DNA from 4 places in the Pseudomonas sp. MYb118 genome. Region 4 is predicted to be linked to each of the others. Evidence: predicted binding sites of a transcription regulator. Region 4 holds the regulator's gene; each other region holds the start of a gene.
What was found. Region 4 encodes sigma-54, which starts transcription at its own class of promoters, with help from an activator protein. Its sites were predicted from a motif close to ANTGGCATNNANNTTGCTNT; they were not measured.

Region 1 (2,199 bases), 700 kb from region 4:
GATCCGCACACCGGTACCCAGTTGCAGACCGGACGGCAGTTCGCTGTCCTGGGTCGACTGGGCGCCTGGCTGACGCTTGATCTGGTACAGCAGGTCCTGGAACTCGGCACGGTCACGTTTGAAACCCGTGGTCGATACGTTCGCCAGGTTGTTGGAAATGGTGGTCAGGTTGGTGTCCTGGGCGGACAGACCTGTTTTGGCAACCCATAGAGCCGGAAGCATTCGATTCTCCTCGTGCGCCTGTTTTACGGCGCGACGTTCTGATAATTAGCTGATCTGCAAGACCCGAGCCATGGCCTGGTCGTCTTCTTTGGCGGTGTTCATCATCTTGACGTGCAGCTCGAACTGCTTGGCCAGCGCCAGCACCGAAGTCATTTCTTCCACGGCGTTGACGTTGCTCGACTCAAGGAACCCGGACACCAGTTTGACGCTGGCATCGGCTTGCGCCGGCTGCCCGTCCTTGGTGTGAATGGAGCCATCCAGGCCCTTGGTCATGTTCCTGAAGTCCGGGTTGACCAGCTTGATGCGGTCGACCTCGGCCATCACACGCGGACCTTCACCCATCGCACGAATGCTGACGGTGCCGTCCTCGCCGATTTCAACCTGCTGCTCGGGCGGCACGGAAATCGGCCCGCCGTTGCCCAGCACCGGCATGCCGTTGCCGGCGCGCAATACGCCCAGGGCATCAATGTTCAGGCTGCCGGTGCGCACATAGCTTTCACCGCCATCCGGGGTCTGCACGGCCAGCCAGCCGTTGCCCTGCACCGCGACGTCGAGGTCGCGACCGGTCTGCACCAGCGAACCGGGGGAGAAGTCGGTGGCCGGGCGCTCGGACATGGCAAACGCACGCGCCGGAAAGCTGTCACCGAACACCGGCATCGAACGCGCCTGCTCCAGGTCTCGCTGGAAACCGTTGGTGGAAATGTTCGCCAGGTTGTTCGCATGAGCCTTCTGCGCCAGTGCATTCTGGCTGGCGCCGGTCATTGCCACATAAAGGTACTTGTCCACACTCTTTCCTCTGCATGCCGGACGTTTGCCGCCCACTGCTGTACTGCACAGCCATAAGCAATTTGCAGACCAACTTTGTTCAAGCGGCGCCAGGGCCGCTAAACAAAGGGGTTGAGGGGATCGAGGGGCGGCCGAAAAATGTATCGAAGACGAAAAACCGGCGGTGTTATGCCGGTAAGAGGCAAGGACCGTCAGGCCCTTGCCAGCGCATCGCGCAGAACACTCACCACCTGGTTCTGTTGCTCCTTGGTCAAGCCAAGCCACAGAGGCAGGCGCAACAGGCGCTCGGAGTATCCATCGGTCACTTCCATGGAGCCCTGCACGCGACCATAACGCTTGCCAGCGGGCGAAGAATGCAGCGGCACGTAATGGAACACGGCGTAGATGGCGTACTTCTTCAGCTCATCGAGCACCCGTTGACGGTCTATGCCTGGGGCAAGCAGCACGTAGTACATGTGCGCGTTGTGCTGGCAGCTTTCCGGCACGATTGGGCGACGCAGCAAGCCGTCTCGCTCGAATTCCGCCAGGATCGTATGGTAGTAGTCCCAGATTGCCAGCCGGCTATTGGTGATGGCCTGAGCCTCTTCCAATTGCGCCCAGAGGAAAGCCGCGATCAGCTCGCCAGGCAGGAACGAGGAACCGACCTCCTGCCAGGTGTATTTGTCCACCTCGCCCCGGAAGAACCGGCTGCGATCGGTGCCCTTTTCCCGGATGATCTCGGCCCGCAATGCCATCTCGGGGTCATTGACCAGCAATGCCCCACCCTCTCCCGAAATGACGTTCTTGGTCTCGTGAAAACTGAAGGCGCCAAGGTCGCCGATACTGCCCAGGGCGCGCCCCTTGTAGGTCGACATCACGCCTTGCGCGGCATCCTCGACCACCGCCAGCCCATACTTGCGCGCAATCGCCAGGATTGCGTCCATCTCGCAGGCCACACCCGCGTAATGCACCGGCACGATCACCTTGGTCCGCGGCGTGATGGCCGCCTCGATCAGACGCTCGTCCAGGTTCAGGGTATCGGGACGGATATCGACGAAAACCGGCACGGCGCCACGCAACACAAAGGCATTGGCCGTGGAGACGAATGTAAAGGAAGGCAGGATGACTTCGTCACCCGGCTGGATGTCCAGCAGCAGCGCGGCCATTTCCAGCGCAGCGGTGCACGAGTGGGTGAGCAGGGCCTTGTTGCAG
Region 2 (2,199 bases), on a different contig from region 4:
GAACGACTCGATTTCCGCCGCCGACGCCGCCGGCCCCACCAGCATGCCGTAACCGCCGGAGCCCTGGGTTTCCTTGACCACCAGATCCGCCAGGTTGGCGAGCACGTGGGACAACTCCGAAGGATTGCGGCACTGGTAGGTCGGTACGTTCTTCAGGATCGGCTCTTCGTCCAGGTAGAAGCGGATCATGTCGGTGACGAAGGGGTACACCGACTTGTCGTCGGCCACGCCGGTGCCGATGGCATTGGCCAGCACCACGTTGCCCGAGCGGTAGGACGACAAGAGGCCTGGCACCCCCAGCATCGAGTCCGGATTGAATGCCAGCGGATCGAGGAAGGTGTCGTCGAGCCGGCGGTAGATCACATCGACAGGTTTGGGCCCGCCCGTGGTGCGCATGAACACTTTGTCATCGCGCACGAACAGGTCCGCGCCCTCCACCAGTTCGACGCCCATTTCCCGGGCGAGGAACGCGTGCTCGAAAAAAGCACTGTTGAAGCGCCCCGGCGTCAGCACCACCACGCTCGGATTGTCGAGGGGGCTTGAGCTTTTCAGGGTGTCGAGCAGCAGGTTCGGATAGTGGTCGATGGGCGCGATGCGCTGGGTCGAAAACAACTCGGGGAACAGGCGCATCATCATCTTGCGGTCTTCGAGCATGTAGCTGACACCGCTGGGCGTGCGCAGGTTGTCTTCGAGCACGTAGTAGGTGCCGTCGCCATCGCGCACCAGGTCGACCCCGGAGATGTGCGAGTAGATATCCCGGTGCAGATCCAGCCCCTGCATCGCCAACTGATATTGCTCGTTGGCCAGCACCTGCTCGGCCGGAATGACGCCGGCCTTGATGATGCGCTGCTCATGGTAAAGGTCGGCGAGGAACATGTTCAGCGCCTTGACCCGCTGGATGCAGCCGCGCTCGACGATCCGCCATTCGCTGGCCGGGATGCTGCGCGGGATGGTGTCGAAGGGAATCAGGCGCTCGGTGCCCTGCTCGTCCCCGTAGAGCGTGAAAGTAATTCCGGCGCGATGGAACAGCAGATCGGCCTCACGTCGCCGTTGAGCCAGCAGCTCGTCAGGTGTTTCAGCCAGCCAACGGGCAAATTCCCGGTAATGCGGGCGGACCTGGCCGCCGGCATCGTACATCTCATCGTAATAGGTGCGGATCATGCCGTACTCCTTGTCACCCGGACCAACAGGCCTTCGCAAGGCCCGTGCCATCGGCATAAACGCTTTCATATCAATCGGTTGGATATTGGAGCTGCAGGCACCGCACCATTCCTGTGCGATAAATGCGCCAACCTGATCACCCCCGCTTCATTGCAAAGCAATGCTGTCGTCTATCAGCAGCATAGCCAGAGTTGATTTCACTGCCTGGCAGCTCGCAGGGATAATCCACCCATTCGCTGGAAATGCTCACCGAACTTCCCTTTTAGCCGCCTGCTCAGGCGGCTTTTTTTTATTCCGCATTCTTGTTTCTGAATTTTGCCGAGAGGGCTTTCCGGTACGCGCAAACGAAAACGGCCGACCCGAAGGTCAGCCGTCATGCTGTGATGCCGTTCATGGTGTCAGGCGAGTCGCCCGCGGACCTCCTGCTTGACGCCCCATCCTTCGATAATGCCGCCCAATGGTTCGACCACCGCCTCGAAATCCTGCTCGAAGTCGCCGATACCGTCGTAGGTCGCGTACATCACCTTGCTCAGCTCCAGGGACCAGGCGCCGTCATCACGGGCACTGACCTGTGCGTTCAAGGATTCACCCGAATAATGTCCTGCCGCCCTGCGTGCCCGCTCCTCGTCCGGGAAAATGGCGTAGAACTCGATGGGATGGAAACGTGAAAAATCGAAACCGCCTTCTTTCATGCGGCGCAGCACCGAGCTGCTGATGTCTTCTTGATAGGCTTCTGTGCTCATGAAACGTCCTCCTGAAACCGATGGATAGACTTTCCGTACTCCCGACGCCCGCACAGACACTGCGGGCACTGCGATGGGAAACAAGCATGTAGCTGACAAGACCAGACCTTAGCGATCCATTCGCTGATCTCGCTTGCAGATTAGCCCCTTGCAAGCGGCGCTGCCAAGGCCTGGTTGTGTTGCGGGTGCGCTTTGAGGTGAATCAGACGGGAGTGATGCCGAGGATTTGTATGCTGTTCTGGGTCTTGAGGTTTTTTACGCTCGCGTCGCTGGTTCGCCCTTCCAGATCGTTCAG
Region 3 (2,199 bases), 1.8 Mb from region 4:
CAGCGCCTCCAGGTACAACGCTTTCTGGTCCGGCTCATAGCCGAGGGCGTCGATGCCCATCTGCGCGCTGGACGGGTCGAGGATCCGGATCACCACTTTCTCGCCCCAGAGGGTCGGCAGGGTGTTGACCCGGAAGTCGATGGATTTGCTCTTGGACAAGCGCATCTTGATCCGCCCGTCCTGGGGTTTGCGTCGTTCGGAAATGTCGAGGCTGGCCATGACCTTCAGGCGCGCGGCGATGCGGTTGGCCAACTGGATCGGCGGCTTGGCCACCTCGCGCAGCATGCCGTCGGTGCGCACCCGTACGCGGTAGGTTTTTTCGTAGGGCTCGAAATGCAGGTCGGACGATCCGCCCCTGATGGCGTCGAGCAGCATCTTGTGAACGAAGCGCACCACTGGCGCGTCGTCGGCATCCTGCCCGGCGATGCCGTCCTGGCGGTCGTCGATCGACTCGATGTCCACGCCATCGAGGTCGACATCGGCCATTTCCTCCAGGCCGGTAGAGTGATTGTCGAAGAACTTCTCGATGGCGTCGCTGAGTTTGTCGTCCTCCACCAGGATCGCTTCGGTGGTGAGCCCGGTGCTGAACTGGATATCGTTGATGGCCTGGTGATTACTCGGGTCAGAGACCCCGACGAACAGTTTGTTGCCGCGTCGCCACAGCGGCAGGGCATGGTGCTGGCGAACCAGTTTTTCGCTGACCAGGTCTTTGGGTTGCGCTTCCTTGTCCAGCTTGTGCAGGTCCACCAGCGGCGTGCCGAAATGCTCCGAGGCGATTTCGGCGACCTGGCGGCTCCTGATCATCTTGTTCTGCACCAGATAGCTGACCAGCGAGATCTTCTGGCGTTGGGCTTGCTGAGAAGCCTGTTGCGCGCTTTTGTCGGTGAGCAGTTCGGCGAGGACCAGTTGTTTGGCCAGGCCGCTTAGAGCGATGTCATTCATGGGAATACCGGACGCAGACAGTTCATGACTTATAGCCTAGACAACCGATCGAGCCAAACCCGCGGCGTTGAAGTGACAAAAAGTGTCAGATAGTGCGGATCCTCGGGCCGCCAGGCTGTAGGTCAGGCGCGCCGTGCCCTGTAAAAAAGGCCATGAAAGGGTTGGCATGGGCTGTGCTGAGCTTGTTCCGATCATGAGATTTCGACTCATGCATGGAGCTTGTCTATGAATACTCAGAAAGGTTTCACCCTTATCGAACTGTTGATCGTGGTGGCGATCATCGGGATTCTGGCGACGTTCGCGATTCCGGCTTACTCCAAGTATCAGGCGCGGGCGAAGGTGACGGCGGGGTTGGCGGAGATTTCTGCTTTGAAGATCAATTTTGAAGATCAGATCAATAAGGGGACTGACCCGACGCTTGCTCTGGTTGGTGGCACCCTGACCACAACAAACTGCACAACAGCCGTTACAGGTTCAGCTTCCGCGGGTACAGGTTCGCTTGAATGCACGATCCTTAATGCCCCGGCACCGGTGCTGAACAAGAAGGTTACTCTGGCCCGTAACGCGACCACCGGTTGGGCTTGTACCTCTACCGTGGGTGCCGAGTATCTGCCAGGCGGTTGCGTCGCTGTCCCATGATTTTGTGATTGTTTCCGTGAGAAGGCCTCGTCTGATGACGAGGCCTTTTTTGTTGGGCTCAACGGGTAGTCCGGAAAACCTCGACAATTCATGGCCTTACGCCCATCAAAAAATCTGCAACTTGCATGTAGAAATTTCCCAAGTCATGCAATTTGCATGATTCCGGAATTTGCGAAAAAACATAACTATTTGATTTTTATGGATTTTATCTCTGTTTCAAAACTGGCACACCGTTCGCAATGTACTGAGTAACCCTGCTGACAAAACAACCAGCAGACTTTTCCAGAAAAACAGGAGTTACTCGTATGAAGAAGTTCGCTATCGCTGCTGCCACTGCTACCGCGCTGACTCTGACCATGGCCAACGCTGCGTTCGCTGCCCAGGCAACCCAGGCTCCAATGGTGTTGGCTGCCGGTGAAATGACTCAAGCCAAGGAAGCCACTTCCGATACCTGGATCACCACCAAAGTCAAAGCTGACCTGGTTACCGAGAAAGGCATTCCGGGTACCGATATCAAGGTTGAAACCAACAAAGGTGTGGTTTCCCTGTCGTCCACCACCGCGGTGACCGAGTCGCAGAAAGACGTTGCGGTGGCTATCGCCAAGAAAATCAAAGGCG
Region 4 (2,199 bases):
TTATGCTTTTTGAGTTGTTTATCCAGCTTGTCGGTCAGTGCGTCGATGGCCGCGTACATGTCGGTATGTTCCGCGTTGGCGACCACTTCACCGCCAGGAATATGCAGGGTGGCTTCGATTTTCTGTTTGAGCTTTTCGACGGTCATCGTGACCTGGACATTGGTGATCTTGTCGAAGTGTCGCTCCAGCCGATCGAGTTTTTCGCCGATGTAGGTGCGAAGAGGTTCGGTCACTTCCAGTTGGTGTCCACTGATGTTGACTTGCATACAGCTTCTCCTTCGTTGCCAGTGCATAAAGCGGCAGGCACTGATTACCTGCCACTGGAACGCTGTGGCGTGGCTCTACATCAACCGCTTGCGTTCGCTCGAAGGCGCGATCCCGAGGGATTCGCGGTACTTGGCGACGGTGCGGCGAGCCACCTGAATGCCTTGTGCCTCCAGTAAACCAGCGATCTTGCTGTCACTCAACGGCTTTTTCTGATTTTCCGCGGCAACCAGTTTTTTGATGATCGCGCGGATCGCCGTGGACGAGCATTCGCCGCCTTCGGAGGTGCTGACGTGGCTGGAGAAAAAGTATTTCAGTTCATAAATGCCCCGTGGGGTGTGCATGAACTTCTGGGTGGTCACCCGGGAAATCGTCGATTCGTGCATGCCCACCGCCTCGGCGATGTCGTGCAGGACCAGCGGTTTCATCGCTTCGTCGCCGTACTCCAGAAAACCGCGCTGATGCTCGACGATCTGGGTGGCAACTTTCATCAGGGTTTCGTTGCGGCTCTGCAGGCTCTTGATGAACCAGCGGGCTTCCTGCAACTGATTGCGCATGAAGGTGTTGTCGGCGCTGGTATCGGCGCGGCGGACAAAACCGGCGTACTGGGCGTTGACCCGCAGCCGTGGCACGGACTCCTGGTTGAGCTCCACCAGCCAGCGCTCGTTGTCCTTGCGCACGATCACGTCGGGCACGACGTACTCGGCTTCGGTGGACTCGATCTGCGAGCCCGGACGCGGGTTGAGGCTCTGGACCAGCTCGATGACCTGGCGCAGTTCATCTTCCTTGAGCTTCATGCGGCGCATCAGTTGGCTGTAGTCGCGGCTGCCGAGCAGGTCGATGTAGTCGGTGACCAGGCGCTTGGCCTCGGCCAGCCAGGGCGTCTTGGCGGGCAGCTGGCGCAATTGCAGCAGCAGGCATTCGCCAAGGTTGCGGGCGGCGATGCCAGCCGGTTCGAATTGCTGGATGCGGTGCAGGACGGCTTCGATTTCGTCCAGTTCGATATCCAGTTCCGGATCGAAGGCTTCGAGGATTTCTTCGAGGGTTTCGTCCAGGTAGCCCTGATTGTTGATGCAGTCGATCAGGGTCACGGCGATCAGGCGATCGGTGTCGGACATCGGCGCCAGGTTGAGTTGCCACAGCAGGTGGCTTTGCAGGCTTTCGCCGGCCGATGTGCGGGTGGTGAAGTCCCACTCGTCGTCATCGTTGCTCGGCAGGCTGCTGGCGCTGGTCTGGTAAACGTCTTCCCAGGCGGTGTCGACGGGCAGTTCGTTGGGAATGCGCTCGTTCCAGTCGCCTTCCTCGAGGTTGTCGACCGTCGGTGTGCTTTCCTGGTAGGAGGGTTCCTGAATCTCGCTGTTCGGCTTTTGTTCGACGTTGTCGGCCATCGGGTCGGAGTTGTCGAAGTCGTCGCCTTCCTCCTGGCGTTCGAGCATCGGATTGGACTCCAGGGCCTCCTGGATTTCCTGTTGCAGGTCCAGGGTCGACAATTGGAGCAGGCGGATGGCCTGTTGCAGCTGCGGTGTCATCGTCAGCTGCTGGCCCATTCTCAAGACTAGCGATGGTTTCATGGCAGGGGCTTAACACCTTTTTCCGGCGCACATGCGCCATCCACTACAGGGCGCCGGAGCGCCAAACATAAGCAAATTATATGCCCGAAACAGCAGCGTTTGCCTAGAGCGCTGTAACAATAAAAAAGTCTTGATTTTTCATCGTTACCAGCGCTCGACCGACCTGTCGGATACCTCGACGCTTACAGGCGGAACTCGTGGCCCAGATACACTTCCTTGACCAGATCGTTGGCCAGGATGGTGGCAGAGTCGCCCTCGGCGATCAGTTGGCCATCGTTGACGATATAGGCGGTTTCGCAGATGTCCAGGGTCTCACGGACGTTGTGGTCAGTGATCAGCACGCCAATGCCCTTGGCCTTGAGGT

Region 1: a site for sigma-54 is predicted at 1,063-1,082, ahead of ABVN20_RS21280 (flagellar basal body rod protein FlgF). Genes of this name have one in related genera too.
Region 2: a site for sigma-54 is predicted at 1,194-1,213, ahead of ABVN20_RS01010 (circularly permuted type 2 ATP-grasp protein). Genes of this name have one in related genera too.
Region 3: a site for sigma-54 is predicted at 1,103-1,122, ahead of ABVN20_RS09575 (pilin). Genes of this name have one in related genera too.

Annotation. Positions count from the first base shown of each region.
Region 1 covers NZ_JBFRXN010000002.1:3,375,422-3,377,620, reverse strand. Annotated here, with positions in the region: gene flgG (flagellar basal-body rod protein FlgG) at 1-222, opposite strand, end outside; gene ABVN20_RS21280 (flagellar basal body rod protein FlgF) at 268-1,008, opposite strand; gene rffA (dTDP-4-amino-4,6-dideoxygalactose transaminase) at 1,200-2,199, opposite strand, start outside.
Region 2 covers NZ_JBFRXN010000001.1:208,353-210,551, reverse strand. Annotated here, with positions in the region: gene ABVN20_RS01010 (circularly permuted type 2 ATP-grasp protein) at 1-1,161, opposite strand, end outside; gene ABVN20_RS01005 (ribonuclease E inhibitor RraB) at 1,560-1,904, opposite strand; gene ABVN20_RS01000 (hypothetical protein) at 2,107-2,199, opposite strand, start outside.
Region 3 covers NZ_JBFRXN010000002.1:829,855-832,053, reverse strand. Annotated here, with positions in the region: gene pilB (type IV-A pilus assembly ATPase PilB) at 1-942, opposite strand, end outside; gene ABVN20_RS09575 (pilin) at 1,168-1,581, shown strand; gene ABVN20_RS09570 (BON domain-containing protein) at 1,887-2,199, shown strand, end outside.
Region 4 covers NZ_JBFRXN010000002.1:2,675,078-2,677,276, forward strand. Annotated here, with positions in the region: gene raiA (ribosome-associated translation inhibitor RaiA) at 1-266, opposite strand, end outside; gene ABVN20_RS17995 (RNA polymerase factor sigma-54) at 342-1,835, opposite strand; gene lptB (LPS export ABC transporter ATP-binding protein) at 2,018-2,199, opposite strand, start outside.